4 regions of the Sodalis praecaptivus genome follow, and region 2 is predicted to be linked to each of the others. Evidence: riboswitches for the same ligand, from Rfam matches in the RefSeq annotation. Region 2 holds a riboswitch; each other region holds the start of a gene.
What was found. A riboswitch is a leader RNA that binds a small molecule or an ion and turns the genes downstream of it on or off. The one in region 2 is predicted to bind thiamine pyrophosphate.
Positions count from the first base shown of each region.

Region 1: another riboswitch for thiamine pyrophosphate. It lies ahead of thiM (hydroxyethylthiazole kinase); the one in region 2 lies ahead of SANT_RS12105 (TenA family protein).
Region 3: another riboswitch for thiamine pyrophosphate. It lies ahead of thiB (thiamine ABC transporter substrate binding subunit); the one in region 2 lies ahead of SANT_RS12105 (TenA family protein).
Region 4: another riboswitch for thiamine pyrophosphate. It lies ahead of thiC (phosphomethylpyrimidine synthase ThiC); the one in region 2 lies ahead of SANT_RS12105 (TenA family protein).

Region 1 is NZ_CP006569.1:1,318,058-1,322,831, forward strand. It holds gene tsuA (thiosulfate utilization transporter TsuA/YeeE) at 1-342, shown strand, start outside; gene tsuB (thiosulfate utilization sulfurtransferase TsuB/YeeD) at 364-588, shown strand; gene SANT_RS05885 (GNAT family N-acetyltransferase) at 655-1,140, opposite strand; gene SANT_RS05890 (helix-turn-helix transcriptional regulator) at 1,414-2,139, shown strand; TPP riboswitch at 2,566-2,666, shown strand; gene thiM (hydroxyethylthiazole kinase) at 2,712-3,500, shown strand; gene thiD (bifunctional hydroxymethylpyrimidine kinase/phosphomethylpyrimidine kinase) at 3,497-4,300, shown strand; gene SANT_RS05905 (hypothetical protein) at 4,247-4,774, opposite strand, start outside.
Region 2 is NZ_CP006569.1:2,748,966-2,753,739, reverse strand. It holds gene SANT_RS12120 (ABC transporter substrate-binding protein) at 1-302, opposite strand, end outside; gene SANT_RS12115 (ABC transporter permease) at 328-1,098, opposite strand; gene SANT_RS12110 (ABC transporter ATP-binding protein) at 1,095-1,850, opposite strand; gene SANT_RS12105 (TenA family protein) at 1,847-2,545, opposite strand; TPP riboswitch at 3,013-3,114, opposite strand; gene SANT_RS12095 (IclR family transcriptional regulator) at 3,251-4,102, opposite strand; gene SANT_RS12090 (aldehyde dehydrogenase (NADP(+))) at 4,386-4,774, opposite strand, start outside.
Region 3 is NZ_CP006569.1:3,860,988-3,865,761, forward strand. It holds gene sgrR (HTH-type transcriptional regulator SgrR) at 1-1,437, shown strand, start outside; TPP riboswitch at 1,548-1,663, shown strand; gene thiB (thiamine ABC transporter substrate binding subunit) at 1,706-2,683, shown strand; gene thiP (thiamine/thiamine pyrophosphate ABC transporter permease ThiP) at 2,800-4,407, shown strand; gene thiQ (thiamine ABC transporter ATP-binding protein ThiQ) at 4,391-4,774, shown strand, end outside.
Region 4 is NZ_CP006569.1:4,499,653-4,504,426, forward strand. It holds gene hemE (uroporphyrinogen decarboxylase) at 1-305, opposite strand, end outside; gene nudC (NAD(+) diphosphatase) at 354-1,124, opposite strand; gene SANT_RS19995 (Rsd/AlgQ family anti-sigma factor) at 1,232-1,732, shown strand; TPP riboswitch at 1,813-1,926, shown strand; gene thiC (phosphomethylpyrimidine synthase ThiC) at 2,028-3,956, shown strand; gene thiE (thiamine phosphate synthase) at 3,946-4,596, shown strand; gene SANT_RS20010 (HesA/MoeB/ThiF family protein) at 4,682-4,774, shown strand, end outside.

The sequences.
Region 1 (4,774 bases), 1.4 Mb from region 2:
TATCTGGTGATAGGGGATGACAAATTCATCAATTGGGGGGTGTTTTTAGTACTGGGCATTTTCCTTGGCGCGTTCATCGCCGCCAAAGGCAGCGGCGAATTCCGCCTGCGCGCCGCCGATGCCGCCACCTCGATGCGCAGTTGCGCCGGCGGCATCCTGATGGGTTTCGGCGCGACAGCCGCCGGCGGGTGTTCCATCGGCAACGGCCTGGTGATGACCGCCATGCTGACCTGGCAGGGCTGGGTCGGGTTGGCCTTTATGATTTTGGGCGTCTGGACGGCGTCATGGTATCTGTTCGTACGCCCGCGGCGCCGGGCGGCGTTGCGCGCGGCATCAGCCTAATACAGGTAATAAGGAAACGTAATGATTAAGAAACTTGATGTTATCAGCCAGGTGTGTCCTTTCCCGCTTATCGAAGCGCAGTCCGCGATGGCGGCGTTACAGGCCGGCGACGAGTTGGTTATTGACTTCGACTGCACGCAGGCGACGGAAAGTCTGCCCCAATGGGCGGCGGAACAGGGGCATCTCGTTACCGATTACCAGCAGGTGGGAGCCGCACAGTGGAGCATCACGCTTAAAAAAGCCTGAGGCGGCACCCGGGGAATAGCGCAGACGGCGCATCGCCAAAGCCCTTGATGGCGGCACTGGCCGCCATCAAGGGCGCGTGGATGCGGCGTTTCGACGCGATGAAGCCGGCGGCTGGCGGTGGTGCATCAGATAGTATTCGCCGTTCTCCGCCAAACCGGTAGTAATGACGCGCCAGCCGTTATGCAGATAGAAACGCAGCGCGCGTTGATTGAGCATGAGGCACTTCAGCGCCATCGTGCCCCGGCATAAGGGATAGCAGGCGTCCAGCAGGGCGGTCCCCACCTTTTGCCGCTGCCACTGGGGAGCAATGAACAGGTTATGCAAAAAACGGTCTTGCACCGAGAGCGAAGCAAAGCCGGCGATAGCCTGGTCGATTTCCGCCACCAGGATCTTTTCCCCAAGCGTGACCGCGTCAAAATCCTCCAACTGCCAGTGGCGGTCGTCCAGCCACAGCCAGTTTGCTTTGCGTGAGGCGAGAAACAGCGTGCGCAAAAAGGGGCGGTCCGCTTCCTGATAATTTCTGACGGTAATGTCGCCGCTGTTGCTGTTCATTGCATGTCCTGCTGGCCGGGGAACCCAAAGATGTGTGAGAGTTAATTATAGTACATGTTATTTAATGTTCAGGCTAATCAAAGCAACCGCAACGGATTGATTTGTGCGGCCCGATACTGTGACGGATAATTATAAACACCTCTGTTAGTGGTTGCTTCCATTGTGGGCTTCTTATACTATCCAATAATCATAAAGTAAAATAACTGCAGCGCCGGATTTCCATCATCGGTGCGATTATTCCGTTCATTCAAATAAATATAACAGGTAGAGATAATGGGTGACCCAAGCGATAAGGATTATATGCTATTCAACAACCAGATGAAGAAAAATATTAAACTTTATCTTTCACATATATTTAACGATTCCGATGTTTTCACTTTCGCCTACTTCATGATGAATAAGGACGAAGGACACCCTGCCTATATGATATCCGATTACCCGGCGGGCTGGCTGAATCAATATCGTAATTATGGTTTTCAAAAAATTGACCCGGTAATGCTGATCGCCTGCCGTAAATTTACGCCTTTTAGCTGGCAAAATAATCCCAATCTGCCGGACCAAAACTTTTATAAGATGTCTAGCGATTACGCCCTTGACAATGGTTATACCTTCACGCTGCATGATCCTGACAACAATCTGGCGACGCTAACAATAATTCAGATGAAGCAAGGTGCTGATTTTTATGATGTCATAGAGCGTGAAAAAGATAAATTTCAGATGTTGCTCATCACCACCCATGAAAAAGTCATCCGCTTTTTCGACGCACGTAAGGAACAGGTGACCCAGGGGACTGAACCAGAACCCTGCCGGCTATCGCCGCGAGAAAAAGAGGTGTTGTTCTGGGCAAGCGTGGGTAAAACCTATAATGAAATCTCCACTATCCTGTCTATCCGCGAGGGGACCGTTAAATTTCATATTCGCAATATTATCAATAAACTCGGTGTGGCGAACGCAAAACACGCTATCACGCGCGCAATGGAACTGAAACTGTTAAGTTAGTCGTCTAGAAGATTTCCTTCTCAATTCAACGATACCATTGAGACCCTACTAATTAATCCATTTTTTTTATTTAATCTGTATAACCTACTTTGCGGTGGAGGATGTCGATTCCATTCCTTTAGTTCCCACACCATTTGTGTCTTTGTTCTCCCAGCGCTTGGACGTCATTAAAAGACTCGAGCTAATAACCCCCCGTCGGGTAAACCTGGAAAATAAAGAGGTAAATTAACGCGCCGTGCTGGCCCGGGGCATCGCTGTCGGGCACGCGGCAACGGTGAAACGCGTGATCGGGACCGAAAGCGCGGTGGTTCCGTTGGTTGACGCGTTTGTCAGACGCTAGAGCGTAAATGGATTGTATTCCGCCGGGCCATTGGGCTATCATGCCCGAAGGAAGATATCGCCGTTTATCCCTAAAAATGCTGTTTTATCAATGACTCGGGGTGCCTCGACCGCCAGGTTAAGGCTGAGAAATACCCGTATTACCTGAACTGGATCATACCAGCGTAGGGAAGTCACGGTATCCATTCACCCGCGGAACCGCCTTCTTGATCGCCGGTGGGAGAATGAGAACCATGCAACCCTCCGAATTACCGGGCGCAATTGCCGCCCAGACCCTGCTGCAACTGCGCCAGCAGGCGCCGCTGGTGCACTGCCTCACCAATGACGTGGTGCAAACCATCACCGCCAACACGCTGCTGGCTTTGGGCGCTTCCCCCGCTATGGTGGTGGAGCCGGAAGAGGCCGCGCAATTCAGCGCCATCGCAGATGCCTTATTGATTAATATCGGCACGCTATGCCAGCAGCGCGCCGCGGCCATGCTAGCGGCGATCGCCGCCGCCAGGACGGCGGGTACGCCTTGGGTTCTGGATCCCGTCGGCGTCGGCGCGCTGGATTACCGCAGTCATTTCGCCCGGCATCTATTGACCCTGCAACCGGCGGCGGTGCGCGGTAACGCCTCGGAAATTTTAGCGCTGGCCGGCATTGCCCCTGCCGGCCGCGGCGTTGACAGCGGCGATGATTCCCTGCAAGCGCTGCCCGCCGCACGGGCGCTGGCCAAGGATTGCGGCGCGGTGGTAGCGGTAACCGGCGCGGTAGACGTGATTACCGACGGTATTCGCGTCTGGCAGGTCGATGACGGCCATCCGTTAATGACGCGCGTGACCGGTACCGGTTGCGCATTGTCGGCGGTGGTGGCCGCCTGCACGGCCTTGCCGGGCGAGCGGCTGGACAATGTCGCCGGCGCCTGCCGGCTGATGGCCCGTGCCGGCCGTCTGACCGCCGCCTGGGCAGCGGGGCCTGGCAGCTTTTCCAGCGGCATGCTCGATGAGTTGTATCGTCTGTGCGCGGAGGATGTGCAATGAGTCGAATTTACTATGCGCTGTCCATCGCCGGCACCGATCCCAGCGGCGGGGCCGGTATCCAGGCCGATTTGAAAACCTTTTCCGCGCTCGGCGCCTATGGCACTACGGTTGTGACCTCGCTGGTGGCGCAAAACACGCGCGGCGTACAGTCGGTCTATCCCATTGATGCGGCGTTTGTGGCGGAGCAGATGGAGTCGGTGCTGAGCGACGTGCGTATCGATAGCGCCAAAATCGGTATGCTCGGACAAGCATCGGTTATCCGCGCGGTGGCGGCCAAGCTGCAAAAATACCCCATTCCCTGGCTGGTACTCGATACGGTCATGGTTGCGAAAAGCGGCGATGCGCTGTTGGATGAGGACGCGGTCACCAGCCTGCGGGATATTTTGTTGCCGTTAGCGTCAATTATTACCCCCAATCTGCCCGAGGCGGCGGTCCTGCTCGGCTGTGCGCCGGCGGTGGATGAGCATCAAATGCGTCAGCAGGGCCGCGCGCTTCTGGCGTTGGGGTGTCAGGCGGTGGTGATGAAAGGCGGCCATTTGGCCGGCGGCGCGAGCCCGGACTGGCTGATAAGCCCGGAGTATGAGCTGCGCTTCGACAGCGCGCGGGTCGCCACACGCCACACCCACGGCACCGGCTGCACGCTGTCAGCCGCGCTGGCCGCGCTGCGCCCGCGTTATGATGATTGGCCGCAAACCCTGCGGGCGGCCAAAGCGTGGCTGCAGCAGGCGCTGCTGCATGCCGATGATTTACGCGTGGGGCAGGGTATCGGACCGGTCCATCATTTCCATGAGTGGTGGTGATACCCCTTCAAGAATGCCGGCGGCGTAGGTGAGCAGGTCATGCGCCAGCTGCAAATGCCGCGCATCGAACGCGTTAAGCATGAAACTGGTCTCGGCGCGCTGCGGCCGGATCAGCAAGGCGGGACGCGATTGTGCCTGCGCGTTTGCTTCCGCCTGAGCGGTACTGGCGGCCAGGGTATAAATATAGCCCGGCTGGATCTGGTTTTGCGCATCGCGCCAAAGCAGTTGCAGCGCCGGCACCGCGCCCTGTCGACGGCTGATAAAGACATTGCCTGCCCAAAAACCGGTGAAGTCTCCATCCTGCTGTAGGCGCTTGTCGTCGAAACGGGAGGAGTCGACCCACTGAGCGAGGGCATCGGCGCTGAGGCTGTCCATGAGGGTCCGCCAGAGCGGTTGATCATTTTCCAACTGGTAACACGCCATTCCGACGTAGTCGTTGAGCGCCTGCCATTCCTGCTCCAGCCGCTGTTTTAA
Region 2 (4,774 bases):
ATAAGCGTCCCGACGCGCACCAACGGCAGCCCCTGATCGGCAAAAAAATGCAGCTGCGGCTGATAGGTAATGGCCAGATCCGCTTGCTTGGCGGCCACCAGCCGCGGCGGCAGTGACGGGTCCGACGGCGGCACCAGCGTAACGTCCAAATCCGCCGCCCGGAAGGCGCCTATCTGCTGAGCCACGATAATCGGTGCGTGATCGGGGTTGATATGCCAATCCAGCACCAGCGTAATTTTATCCGCGGCGCCGGCGTAGCCGGCGGCGGCCAGGAGAAGAGCGGCAATACTCTGTTTTATCATTGTCGTTACCCATTAAAAAAACGCATCAGGCGCCGTTTTCCGGCGTCCAGAAAATAAGGCGCCGAATCAGCGCATCCACTACCGTCCATAACAACAGCGTCATTACCACCAGAATCAGCAGGGCGGCGAAACACATATCGGCCTGCATGCGCGCATTGGCGTTAAGCATCACATACCCCAGTCCTTCGGCCGAGCCGACCCACTCACCGATAATGGCGCCGATAGGGGCGACGGCGGCCGCCATGCGCAACCCGGAACCGAATGCCGGCAGCGCGGCCATCAATCTGACATGGCGCAGTTGCGCATAGGACGACGCGCGCAGGGTGCGCGCCAAATCCAGATAGTCGTTATCTACCCGGCGCAGCCCGTCGAAAAAGGCCGACACGACCGGGAAAAAGATGATAAGCACCGCCATCGCCACTTTGGCGCTCATGCCGTAGCCGAACCACAGCACCAGCAGCGGCGCCAGCGCGAAAACCGGTATCGCCTGGCTGGTGAGCACCACCGGCATTAACCAACGCTGCAATCGGGGGAAATAAACCATCCCCAGCGCCAGCAGCCCGCCCAAAACCACCCCGATCAGTAGACCGCCCATCATTTCCAGCGCGGTGATAGCACCGTGATGCGCCAGTAGAAGGCGGCCGCGCCACAGCGCAGTGGCCACGGCCGTCGGCGAGGGTAGGAGGAAGGCGGGGATGCCCGTCAGGGTAATCAGCCACCATAGCAACAGCAGACCGGCGGTCACCGTCAGGCCTTGCCGCCAGCGCGCGCCCGGCACATCCATCGCCGCTATCATTCCGCGCTCCCCAGTAGTTGGCGCAACAGCGCGCCCTGGCTTTGCTGCACGGCGGGATCATCCGGCGCCCGCGGCGGCTCGCCGGCAAGGTCCAGGCCGGTGAGAAACCGCGCGGGTTGCCCGGCGAGGACCCACAACCGATGGCTCAGGCGGCACGCCTCGAGGGGATCGTGGGTGATAAGCATCACGGTATGCGCGCTAAGCAACCGTGCCGACAGCGCCTGGATCTTGGCGCGGGTCAGGGTGTCGAGGGCAGAGAACGGCTCGTCCATCAGTACCACGGGCTGACGTTCGTAGAGCGTTCGGGCCAGGGCGGCGCGCTGCCGCATACCGCCGGAAAGCGCGGCGGGCAGGCACGCGCCGACGCCGTCCAGGCCGACCTCGGCCAGTAAGTAGTCGGCCCAGTCGCTCTCGGCTTTCTCTCTGCGCAAACGCGCGCCGAGGGTAATATTTTGTTTCACCGTCAACCACGGATAGAGCAGGTCTTTTTGCCCCATATAGGCAATCCGACCGGCGAGGGGCAGGCCATCGCTGCCGCTGACGGTACCGGCGTCCGCCGGCGTCAGACCGGCGATGATCTTCAGCAGGCTGGTTTTACCCACGCCGCTCGCGCCCAGCACCGCAGCGCATTGGCCGCCGTCGAGGGTAAAATTCAGTTTGTCGAACAGGACCCGATTATTCAGGCGCAGCGTCAGGTCACGCACCACAATCCCGATTGCCGCGGGGGGCGCGGGCGTCGCGGCAGCGATCATACGGCTATTACCGTGGGGTGGGGCGTCAACCCCATTTGCCAGAAAGCGCTTTCCAGCCGGGTGGCGGTGGTGAAAATGGCGGACAGCGCGTCAAAACGCTGTTCGGCGCCGCGCGCCAGGCCTACGCGCTCTAATTGATCGATGGCGGCCCGCGCGCCGCTCAGATAGTCGCCGTCAGAGTAATTCTGGATCCATTCAGCATAGGGATTGCCCGCCAGAACCGTGGCCGGATCATCCCGTAGGCGCTGGCCGATTTCGGCATAGCCCGCGACGCAGGGAATCAACGCGACCAGCAAGTCAAGGACATCGCCGGACTGGCCGATATCCAGCACATAGCGGGTATAGGTCAATGTCTCGCTGGCTTCGGGCTCTTTAGCCATCTCCTCCTCGCGCAGCCCCCATTGCGCGCAATAGGCCACATGCATCGGCAATTCTTTCACGATAGCCTCCAGGGAAACTACCGCGGCGCGGATCTCCGGCAGCGTACGCAATTTGTAGGCCAACAGGGCGTAAGCCCGGGCGAAATGAATAAGAAAGAGATAGTCTTGCACCAGATAGCGGCGAAAAGCGCCGTCCGGCAGCGTACCCGCCGCCAGTTGGCGGACAAAATCGTGATGAATATAAGCCTGCCAGTGATGGCCTGCTTCTTGTTTTAAGCGTCCGTACAGACCGTGCTCGAAAGCGGTTCGATTCATGGCGAGCATTCCTTTATGAAAGACAGCCGCGGCCCGGCAGGGCGATAGGCGCACCCTTGCAGGAGACCTTAGGACAGAAGGAGTAGGCAGGGCACGTCATGGCGTGCCGGGAGGCGGAGAGCGAGCATGCGCGCAAAGCGACAGCGGCGTTGGTGCCAGGCCGGCGCGGCGCCAGAACGCCGTGCGGTTTTCCCGCAAGGGCCAGCGGCAGCCAGGGCGGCGAACGACGGACGATGACGGCCTGCGCTGATCGGGGCGATGAACGACGGGCTGAGTCGGCCAGCGGCAGCCAGGGCGGCGAACGACGGACGATGACGGCCTGCGCTAATCGGGGCGATGAACGACGGGCTGTGTCGGCCAGCGGCAGCCAGAGCGAATAACGGCGGACGATGTCACGGACAGGGGGAAAATGCATGGGACCTCCAATCAGGGTGCGGAGATCCGGGTACGCTAAGGTAAATAGGCAACAGGCTATTGCCGACCGTCCCTTCGCTGGCATGACCCAGATCAGGTTCAAAGGGTTCGGCGACAGCCATCTCAGTCCAGACAGGACACCCCTCGGATACGCTAGTTATACGGGATTCGTTTTTTTATTTCAATCCTTACCGGCGCATCGGACGGCTGCGCGGACCACGACGCGCGCGGGCCGCGGAGGCCTACCCGTGGTCCGTCGGTCGCGGCAAAGGGCAGAACAAGAGAGGCATATTAGTCAGGACGCGATGACAGCGCGTCAAGCGGCGCAGTGGCGGACGGTGCGCTCTGGAGCCTGCCCGGCGTCCAGCCGAGTTCCAGTGAGATTTTATGGGCGGTTTCCATTACCAGGCCGGCCAGCCCCTCCAGTCGAGGCAGAGGAAGGCGATCCGCAGGCCCGGAGACGCTGACCGCGGCGAATACCTGGCCATTGGCGCCGCGCACGGGGGCGCCGACGCAGTGAACGTTCAGCTCATTTTCTTGCAGATCAAAAGCATAGCCCCGCTCGCGGGTAAGCCGCAGCTCTGCAAGCAGGGCATCGCCGTCGGTCAAGGTGTGCGGCGTGCGCTCAATCAGCGTGTCGCTGATGATTTTATTGATAAGCGTAGGGGGTTGCCAGGCAAGGAACGCTTTGCCCACGCTGGTGCAATGCACCAGCGCCGCTTCGATACGGGTTATCATGGTGTTGCCGCTGCTGTTCATCGCCTGGCGCTCAACATAGGCCATTTGTGCGCCGTCAAATATGCATAGATGGGTGTTTTCACCGGTAATCAACTGCAACTGGGTGGCGTACGGCCGCGCGTGGCTATCAAGGTCGAGATTATGCAGCACCAGACTGCCCAACTGGAATAATTTCATGCCCAGCTTATAGGTGTCGCGTTTACCGTTTTGCTCCAACAGGCCGATGTCGCGCAGAGAGGAGACCAGACGATGGGTGGTGGCGCGCGGCAGCCCGGTGCGTCCGGCGATTTCGGCCGGCGTCAGGTTCGCATCCCGCTGAGAGAAGCATTCCAATATTTGCAGCACCTTGGTCAGGCTTTTGATTGACGCCTGATTGGTTGTTTCACTATTGGCGCTGTTGTTCATACCCACCCCATCAATGACCCGTCAGACAATCCGGACGGCCTCAGGCCGCCCTTAACCTTGACGCCGACGACCCCGGCGCCGCCCCGTGCGCGGGGGGTCACGGCATAGGCCGTTTTGCACCAACGCCGGCGATAATGTCGAGTATATCTCGAATAGTGGGATTTTTGCATCGCTTAACCTTCCCTATACCAAAAAGCGTCAGACGTCGCGCCCCGCAAGGCGCCGGCATACGCCTGAACGACGCCGGCCGGCGCCGTCGTTGGTTACCGTCACTCACCCGGCGTCAATACCGCTGCACCGGGATGGCGGCCTCCTGGCGCAGCGCTGCGGGCAGCAGCGCATCCGGGAAATCCTGATAGCACACCGGCCGCAGGAAACGGGCAATGGCGCCGGCGCCGACCGACGTCGAGCGCGCGTCGCTGGTGGCTGGAAACGGACCGCCGTGAACCATGGCATAGCCAACGTCCACCCCGGTGGGAAAACCATTGACCAATAGGCGGCCAGCGCGACGCTCAAGCGTTGGCAGCAGCGTCTGGGCGAGCGGATGGTCGGCCTCGTCCACATGCAGGGTCAAGGTCAACTGCCCCTCCAGCGCGCGGATGGCCTGCTGTAATTGCGCGTCATCGTCAAAGCCCACCACCAGCGACGTGGGGCCGAACACTTCTTCGCTCA
Region 3 (4,774 bases), 1.1 Mb from region 2:
GAACTCCTCGAGCAAGATCGCATTGATCAGTTGGTGCAGTTGGTGGGGGATCGCGAGAGCCTCAGAAGCATGCTGCTTTCCCACCTGGGCCGCGGTTTCCGTCAAGGGAAACATATCCTGCGGGTGCTTTACTACCGTCCGCTGAGCAATCTGTTACCCGGTACGCCGCTGCGGCGCTCGGACAATCATATTGTCCGGCAGATCTTCAGCGGCCTGACGCGTATAAATGAGGAAAATGGGGAACTCGAGGCGGATCTGGCCCATCACTGGCAGGCGCTGGCCCCCGATCATTGGCGTTTTTATCTGCGTCCAGCGGTGCGTTTTCACCACGGCCGGGAGATGACCGTCGACGATGTCATCCAGTCGCTGTCGCGCCTGACCGGCAACCCGCTATTTGCCTCGATCCTGTCTTTGCACTCCCCCGCGCCCCATACGCTGGATATTAAACTCGCCGGGCGCGACGATTGGCTGCCCTGGCTGCTGGCGAGCGTATCGGCGATGATCCTGCCCGCCGAATGGCGTACTCTGCCGGATTTCGCCCGCCGGCCCGTTGGCACCGGCCCCTATAGCGTGGTGCGCAACCACCCGAGCCAGCTGACCATCCGCGCGTTCGACGATTACTTCGGCTACCGGGCGCTGATTGATGAGGTCAATATCTGGGTGCTGCCGGAGCTGTCCCATGAGCTTAGCTATAGCGGCGTTCAGCTGCAAAACGTGGCTATGCCGCCGGGGGAAGACGGCAGCAGCGACGCCGCCGCGGAGATACGTCAGGAAGAGGGGTGCTACTTTTTACTTTACGACCAGCGCTCGCCGCTGATGCAACGCCCGGAAATACGCCGCTGGCTCTGCGACTACCTCAACCCGCTGGCGCTGCTGCCCTATACCCCGCCCGCAAGCCAACATTTCTGGTCGCCGGCCTACGGACTGTTGCCGCGCTGGCACCACCGCCGCCATGAACCGCCGGCGGCTAAACCACCAGAACTGACCCGACTGACCCTCACTCTATACCGCAACCATTCGGAATTCGACGTGCTTGCCGCCGCGCTGAGCGCGCTATTGGCGGCGCAGTCCATCCAGTTGGACATCAACGCGGTGGAATATGACCAATGGTACCGCGGCGACGCCACCGCGGATATTTGGCTAGGCAGCGCCAATTTCTCGCTGCCGCTGGCGTTTTCGCTGTTTGCCACCCTGTATGAAATACCGCTAGTGCATCGTTGCCTGCCGCCGACGCTTCACGACGCGGCCGAACGTTGGCGCCATCGTCAACTGCCGATGGCGGAGTGGTGCCGGTCGCTGGTTGACGAACATGGGTTTCATCCGCTGTACCACAACTGGCTCAGCCTGCAGGGCAGCCGTAGCATGCGCGGGATCCGGATGAACACCCTGGGCTGGTTCGATTTCAAATCGGCCTGGTTCGCGCCGCCGGCACCCTAGCTACGCGCAGGTTACCGGCACCCTGGTTATCGTTTCCCTTGTTTTCCGTATTTCCGGCGCCAATGGCGGGATTTACTGTTAACCCGACTCGTAAGCGTTTACAATCAATGCCGTTCTCAACGGGGTGCCCACTCCCGCCGCCCGCCGCGGCCGGGGTCAGCTGAGAGAAGACCCGTCGAACCTGATCCGGTTAATACCGGCGAAGGGATTTGAGAGTGCGCTTCTGCCTCAAAGACCTTTGCCACCCTTATCTCAGGAGTGCAAAGTGTTGAAAAAATGGTTGTTCTGTCTGTTACTGGCCGCCGCCGCGCCGGCGTGGGCCAAACCGACCCTGACGGTGTACACCTATGACTCGTTCTCTTCCGAATGGGGCCCGGGGCCGGCGATAAAAACGGCGTTTGAAAAAGAGTGCGGCTGCGAGCTGAAATTCGTCGCGCTGGAAGACGGGGTGGCGCTGCTGAACCGCTTACGCCTGGAAGGCAACAATAGCCGTGCTGACATCGTGCTGGGCCTGGATAACAACCTGCTGCAGGCGGCGCACGATACCGGCCTATTCGCCCCCCACCGAGTCGCTACCGACGCGCTTACGCTGCCCGGCGGCTGGCATGACGACACTTTCCTTCCCTACGACTACGGTTATTTCGCATTTGTCTATGACCAGACCAAACTTAAAAACCCGCCCCGCAGCCTGCATGAGCTGGTGGACGGCCCCGCATCATTAAAAATCATCTATGAAGATCCGCGCACCAGCACCCCTGGGCTGGGGCTGCTGCTGTGGGTGCAGAAAGTCTATGGCGACGGCGCGCGGGCGGCCTGGGAAAAACTGGCCGCGAAAACCGTTACCGTGACCAAAGGCTGGAGCGAAGCCTATGGCCTGTTCCTGAAAGGGGAAGCGGACATGGTGCTTAGCTACACCACCTCGCCGGCGTACCATATTATCGAAGAGAAGAAAAATCAGTACGCGGCGGCGGACTTCAGCGAAGGGCACTACCAGCAGGTGGAAGTGGCCGGGCAACTCGCGGCCAGCAAACAGCCGGCACTCGCCCATCGCTTTATGCAATTCATCCTCACGCCGGCGTTCCAGCAGGCCATTCCCACCGGCAACTGGATGTATCCGGTGACCCCTACCCCGCTGCCGGCCGGCTTCGCTGCCCCCGCGCAGCGGACATTGAGTTTCACCCCGCAACAGGTAGCCGCCGAGCGCGCCGGCTGGGTCAGCGCCTGGCAGCAGGCCGTCAGCCGCTAATGTCCGCCGCCCGCCGTCGCAGCGGCGCGCATGCGCCGTGGGCGCGAGGACGTTCGGCGCGGCGAATCCGGGGCGGCCCCATCGGCGAGCGCCCCGCCACCGCCCTTGCCGTGCCGATGACGGGCCGCAGCGCCGGCTTTCCCGGCTGGTTATGGCCCGGCGTCGCGGCGGCGTCGGTCATTGCCATTATCGCCATTGCCGCCTTCGGCGCGCTGTGGCGCCACGCGCCCGCGCATCCCTGGCGCCCGCTGCTGGCCGACAGCTATCTGTGGCATGTGGTGTCCTTTACCTTTATCCAGGCGCTGTTATCGGCGCTGTGCTCCACTTTGCCGGCCGTAGCGCTGGCCCGGGCCCTCTACCGCCGGCGGTTTCCCGGCCGCGCGCTGCTGCTGCGTTTTTGCGGTATGACGCTGGTGCTGCCGGTGCTCGTGGGCGTCTTTGGCATTATGAGCGTGTTTGGCCAGCAGGGCTGGCTGGCGCAGCTGTGCCGCTTGCTGCACGTGGAATATGGGTTTTCCCCCTATGGCCTAAGCGGTATCCTGCTGGCGCACGTCTTTTTCAACCTGCCGCTGGCGACGCGATTACTGTTGCAGGCGCTCGAGAGCATTCCCGTGGAGCAGCGGCAACTGGCGGCCCAGTTGGGTATGTCCGCCGGGCCGTTTTTCCGCCTGGTCGAATGGCCCTACTTACGCCGTCAGCTTTTGCCGGCGGCCGCGCTGATTTTCATGTTGTGTTTCGCCAGTTTCGCCACCGTGCTGGCGCTGGGCGGCGGCCCGCGGGCGACGACGATCGAGTTGGCAATTTATCAGGCCCTCAGCTATGACTTCGATGTCGGCCGCGCCGCCCTGCTGGCGCTCATACAAATGGTCTGCTGCCTTGGGCTGGTGATGCTGAGCCAGCGCCTGGCCGGGGCGCTGCCGGTAGGCCATAGCCAGCACGCTCGCTGGCGCGAACGCCAAACGGCGCCGGGCGGGATCCTGTGCGACGGCCTGATTATTCTGGCTGCGCTGCTGTTTCTGGTGCCGCCGCTGCTGGCGGTGGTCATTGGCGGCCTAAGCGGCAGCCTGCTGACGGTGTTAACGCAAACCGCGCTATGGCGGGCGGTGTTCACCTCGCTGTCTATTGCCCTGTGCGCCGGCCTGCTGTGTCTGCTGCTCACCGCTATGCTGCTTTGGAGCAGCCGCGAGTTGCGTCTGCGCCAGCGCCGCCTGGGCGCCCAGCTCTTGGATTTGAGCGGCATGGTGATCCTGGCGATGCCCGGCATCGTGCTGGCGACGGGTTTTTTTCTGCTGGCAATGGACAGCGGCGGACTGCCCGCGTCGCCCGCGCCGGTGGTTATCCTGGCGAATGCGCTGATGGCCATTCCTTATGCGCTGAAGGTATTGGAAAGTCCCATGCAGGACGTGGCCGACCGCTACCGTCAACTGTGTCTGGCGCTCGATCTCCGCGGCCTTAACCGGTTACGCCTGGTGGAGTGGCGCGCGCTGCGCCAGCCGGCAGGGCGGGCGCTGGCCTTCGCCAGCATCTTATCCCTGGGGGATTTTGGCGTGATTGCCCTGTTCGGCAGCGAGGATTTCCGTACCTTGCCGCTTTATCTCTATCAGCAGATAGGCGCCTATCGCAGCCAGGATGGTGCGGTGACTGCGCTGCTATTGCTGCTGCTCTGCCTGCTGCTGTTTAGCTTGTTTGAAACCTTGTCGGGGTCCCATGATAACGCTGGATAACGTGACCTGGCTTTACCGCCATTTACCCATGCGCTTCGATGTCCATCTCGACGCCGGCGAAAAGGTGGCGGTACTGGGCCCGAGCGGCGCCGGTAAAAGCACGCTGCTGAACGTGATCGCCGGCTTCCTGACGCCGCACAGCGGCAGTTTGTGGCTGGACGGCGTGCGCCATCACCAGACGCCGCCGGCACGGCGGCCGGTATCGATGCTGTTTCAGGAAAACAACCTGTTTGCGCACTTGACGGTGGCGGAAAATATCGGGCTTGGCCTGCATCCCGGCCTGCGTTTGACGCCGGCGCAGCGCACCCAATTAGCGCAAGCGGCGCGGCAGGTCGGGCTGGAAAACGTGCTGGACCGGCTGCCGGCG
Region 4 (4,774 bases), 1.8 Mb from region 2:
GGACGCGCAAAGCGCGGCCCTTCGCCCTGTTCAAACCACAGGCCCAGTCCCATGGCGTCCGGGACGGTGAGAATATCGGAAAACAGGATGGCGGCGTCGAGCGGGTAGCGGCGCAGCGGTTGCAGCGTCACCTCACAGGCCAGATCGGCATTGCGGCACAGCGACATGAAATCGCCAGCCTCGGCGCGCGTGACTTTGTATTCCGGCAAATAACGGCCGGCCTGGCGCATCATCCAGACCGGCGTGACGTCGACCGGCTGGCGCAGCAGGGCGCGCAAATAGCGGTCGTTTTTCAATTCACTCATTCGGGTATCCTTGCTGTTATGGGTGAATTGTAGCATGGGCGCCGGGTTTTACCGATGCGCGCGACAAAGGGCAACGGTATCTTCAATCAACCGGCGCGCCACGGTCCCGGGCGGCGGCAGCAGCGGTAGCGCGTCGTAACGATACCAGCCGGCGTCGAGAAGCTCGCGCGGATCATGCTGGATGTCGCCCCGGTCATAATCGGCCATAAACGCCATCATCAGCGAATGGGGAAACGGCCAGGGCTGGGAGGTCACGTAACGCACATTTTTCACCTGCACCTGCGTTTCCTCCATCACTTCACGCGCGACGCATTGCTCCAGCGTTTCGCCCACTTCAACAAAGCCGGCCAGCACGGTATAAATGTCTCCGCGATGGCGGCTGTGGCGCGCCAGCAAAATCTGGTCATCGCGGCGGATGGCCACGATAATGCAGGGGGCGATTTGCGGGTAATAACGTTCGTGGCAGTGATCGCATAGGCAGGCCCATTCCGTTTTGCTCAAGCGCATCCGGTGGCCGCAATAACCGCAATGACGATGCGAACGGAAGAACTCCGCAAGCTGCACGCCCCGCCCGGCCAGTTGGAACAGGCCCGGCTCGGCATCCAGCATTTGCCGCACCGATCCCATGTCCCGCGGCATCGTTTGGCGCACCAGCCAGACCGGATCCCCCGCCCATTCGCCGATGGGCAGCGCCAGCATGCCGGTCAGTCCCGCATCCGCCGCGCTGCCGAAAGGCAGTTCCCCCTGCGGCAGCCAGAGTTTGGCCTCTTGGCTGACCACCCACCAGCCCCGTTCATACCCGCTAAGTTCGTGTTCCATTTTAGTTGCACTACCTCTTATTCACTGGCAAGCTAGAAAACCTTAACGTTTTACTCGCTTTTATTTATCCGTCACGCAGCGTTATTTTTATCACTTCGGAGTCAATCATGCTAAACCAGTTGGAAAATCTGGCGAAATGCGTTGCTGGCAATAATGAATTTATTGATCAGTGGTTACAGGCCCGCAAGGGACTTTTGGTGGCGTACTACCATTTGATCGGCTTAAAGCCCAACAAAGAAAAGCATACTCCCCTGGACGAAGAAGCGCTGGACGCCTTTTGCCATCAGTTGGTGGATTATCTCTCCGCCGGTCATTTCCACGTTTACGATCGTATCGTGCCGGAAGGGGAAACGACGTCCGCACTGATTTACAGCGCTCTACAGGAAAACACGCAGCAGATCATGGCGCTTTACGACAGTCACCTTGAAAGCGCTATCGACCACGACAACTATCTGGCGTTTCAGGAAGCGTTGTCGGGCGTGGGTGAAGCGTTGGCGAACCGTTTCATCCTTGAGGATAAACTGATTCAGCAGGCGCTGGAGTACAGTGTGCAGGCCGCATCGGCCCTCCCTGCCGCCAATAGCGCCGATATGGCCCGCCCGGCCTGAATCTCCCCGGTAACGGTCAGCGCCGACGTTGCCATTTAGTGCCAAGAAATTGTAGTCTGTAGCGGTCCGCCTGGCGGACCATCATCTTGTCGGAGTGCCCAGCGCGTATGTTACGCCGGGCTGAGACCGTTCATTCGGGATCCGCGGAACCTGATCAGGTTAAAACCTGCGAAGGGAACAAGAGTAATTCATTCTGTCTGGCGTCATTGCCCCTCATCACGGCCGCGGCGCCATTCATTACTCCCCGCAACGCTCCTGACAAGCAACTCCCGGTAATTTTATTGAGGAACTTGCTATGTCATCATCTGCTCCTCCCGTTTCACGCCGCACCAGCCGCGCGCAGGCGCAGGCGTTTATTGATACCCTTAAAGGCACCGATTTCCCCCGCTCCCGCCGCATCTATTTGCAAGGACAGCACCCGTCAGTTCGCGTGCCGATGCGCGAAATCCAGCTCAGCCCCACCCTCATCGGCGGCCACGGCGCTGAGGCGCAGTATGAGGATAACGAGCCGGTGCCGGTCTACGATACCGCCGGTCCCTACGGCGATCCGACGGTACCCATTGACGTTCGCGTCGGGCTGGCGCCGCTGCGCGCGCAATGGATCGCGGCGCGCCAGGACAGCGAACCGGTGACGACGCTCAGCTCCGGCTACAGCTGCGCGCGCCGCGCCGACGCCGGACTGGCCCACTTGCGCTTCGCCGCACCGCCCACGCCGCGGCGCGCCCTGACAGGCCGCTGCGTTACCCAAATGCACTACGCTCGCGCCGGCATCATTACGCCGGAAATGGAGTTTATCGCGCTGCGGGAAAATATGGGCCGGGAACGCATCCGCGGCGATACCCTGCGTCAGCAGCACCCCGGGCAAGCGTTCGGCGCGGCGCTGCCGGAAAATATTAGCCCGGAGTTCGTGCGCCAGGAGGTGGCCGCCGGCCGCGCCATCATTCCCGCCAACATCAATCACCCCGAAGCGGAGCCGATGATTATCGGCCGCCACTTTTTGGTCAAGGTCAACGCCAACATCGGCAACTCGGCGGTCACCTCCTCGATTGAGGAAGAGGTGGAAAAGCTGGTGTGGGCCACCCGCTGGGGCGCAGATACGGTGATGGATCTCTCCACCGGTCGCTATATTCATGAAACCCGTGAATGGATTTTGCGCAATAGCCCGGTGCCTATCGGCACCGTCCCGCTGTATCAGGCGCTGGAGAAAGTCCACGGCGTGGCGGAGAACCTCACTTGGGCTATCTTCCGCGATACGCTGCTGGAGCAAGCGGAACAGGGTGTAGATTATTTCACCCTGCACGCGGGCGTGCTGCTGCGCTACGTGCCGATGACCGCGCGACGTCTGACCGGCATCGTTTCGCGCGGCGGCTCCATCATGGCCAAATGGTGCCTGTCGCACCATCAGGAAAATTTTCTTTACGCGCATTTCCGCGAAATATGCCAAATTTGCGCCGCCTATGACGTGGCGTTGTCGCTGGGCGACGGGCTACGTCCGGGGTCGATTCAAGACGCCAACGATGAGGCGCAGTTCGCCGAGCTTTATACGCTGGGCGAGCTGACCAACATCGCGTGGGAATACGATGTGCAGGTCATGATCGAGGGGCCGGGACATGTACCGATGCAGATGATCCGGCGCAATATGACCGAACAGCTGACGCATTGTCATGAAGCGCCTTTCTATACCTTGGGGCCGCTCACCACCGATATCGCGCCCGGTTACGACCATATCACATCCGGTATCGGCGCCGCGCTTATCGGCTGGTACGGTTGCGCGATGCTCTGCTACGTCACGCCGAAAGAGCATCTCGGGCTACCCAATAAAGAAGACGTCAAACAGGGGTTGATTACCTATAAAATCGCCGCCCACGCCGCCGATCTCGCCAAAGGGCACCCCGGCGCGCAAATCCGCGATAACGCGATGTCGAAAGCGCGTTTCGAGTTTCGCTGGGAAGACCAGTTCAACCTGGCGCTGGATCCCGACACCGCCCGCGCCTATCACGACGAAACGCTGCCGCAGGCGTCGGGTAAAGTGGCGCATTTCTGCTCCATGTGCGGCCCGAAATTCTGTTCGATGAAAATATCCCGCGAGGTGCGCGACTTCGCGGACGCTCAAGCGGCGCAGGCCAAAGCGGCAGGAATGGCCGGCATGGCTTCGGCGTTTCGCGAACGCGGCGGCGATATCTATCTGCCGTCTGCCGATAGCGAGGTGAGCGATGAAGACTAAAGCACCCTTTGCGCCGGTACCGCACCGTCTCGGCCTCTATCCGGTAGTGGATTCGCTGGCCTGGCTGGTGCGCATGCTGGATGCCGGCGTGACCACGGTACAATTGCGCATCAAAGACCGCAGCGAAACGCAGGTGGCGGCGGATGTCGAAGCGGCGGTCCTGCTGGGCCGCCGTTATGACGCCCGGGTGTTTATCAACGATTACTGGCGGCTGGCTATCCACTATGGCGCCTACGGTGTGCATCTGGGTCAGGAGGATATGGTTAGCGCCGACGCCGACGCCCTACGCGCCGCCGGCCTGCGGCTGGGTCTGTCCACCCACGACGAAACGGAGCTGGCGCGTGCGCTGGCCTGGCAGCCCTCCTATATCGCCCTTGGTCACATCTTTCCCACCGCCACGAAAGTGATGCCGTCCCGCCCTCAAGGGCTGGAGACGCTGCGGCGCCTGGTCGCCGAGCTGCCGCCTATCCCCACCGTGGCCATTGGGGGAATCGGTCGCGAACAGGTGGAGGCGGTATTGGCGTGCGGCGTGGGCAGCGTCGCGGTGGTCAGCGCCATCACCCGCGCGCCGGACTGGCGCCAGGCGACCTCCGCCTTACAGTCGATAATAGCGGCATGGGAGCGTCGCCATGACCAATGAACCCCGACGCACCACGGCCGACGCCGACCGCTTGCCCGAGGCTAAGGGCGGCCGTTCGTCAGAGACGTTAGACGATCAGGCTTTTATGCGCTACAGCCGCCAGCTGTTGTTGCAAGATATCGGCGTAGAGGGCCAGCAACGGCTACAGGCGGCAACGGTGCTGCTGGCGGGGCTGGGC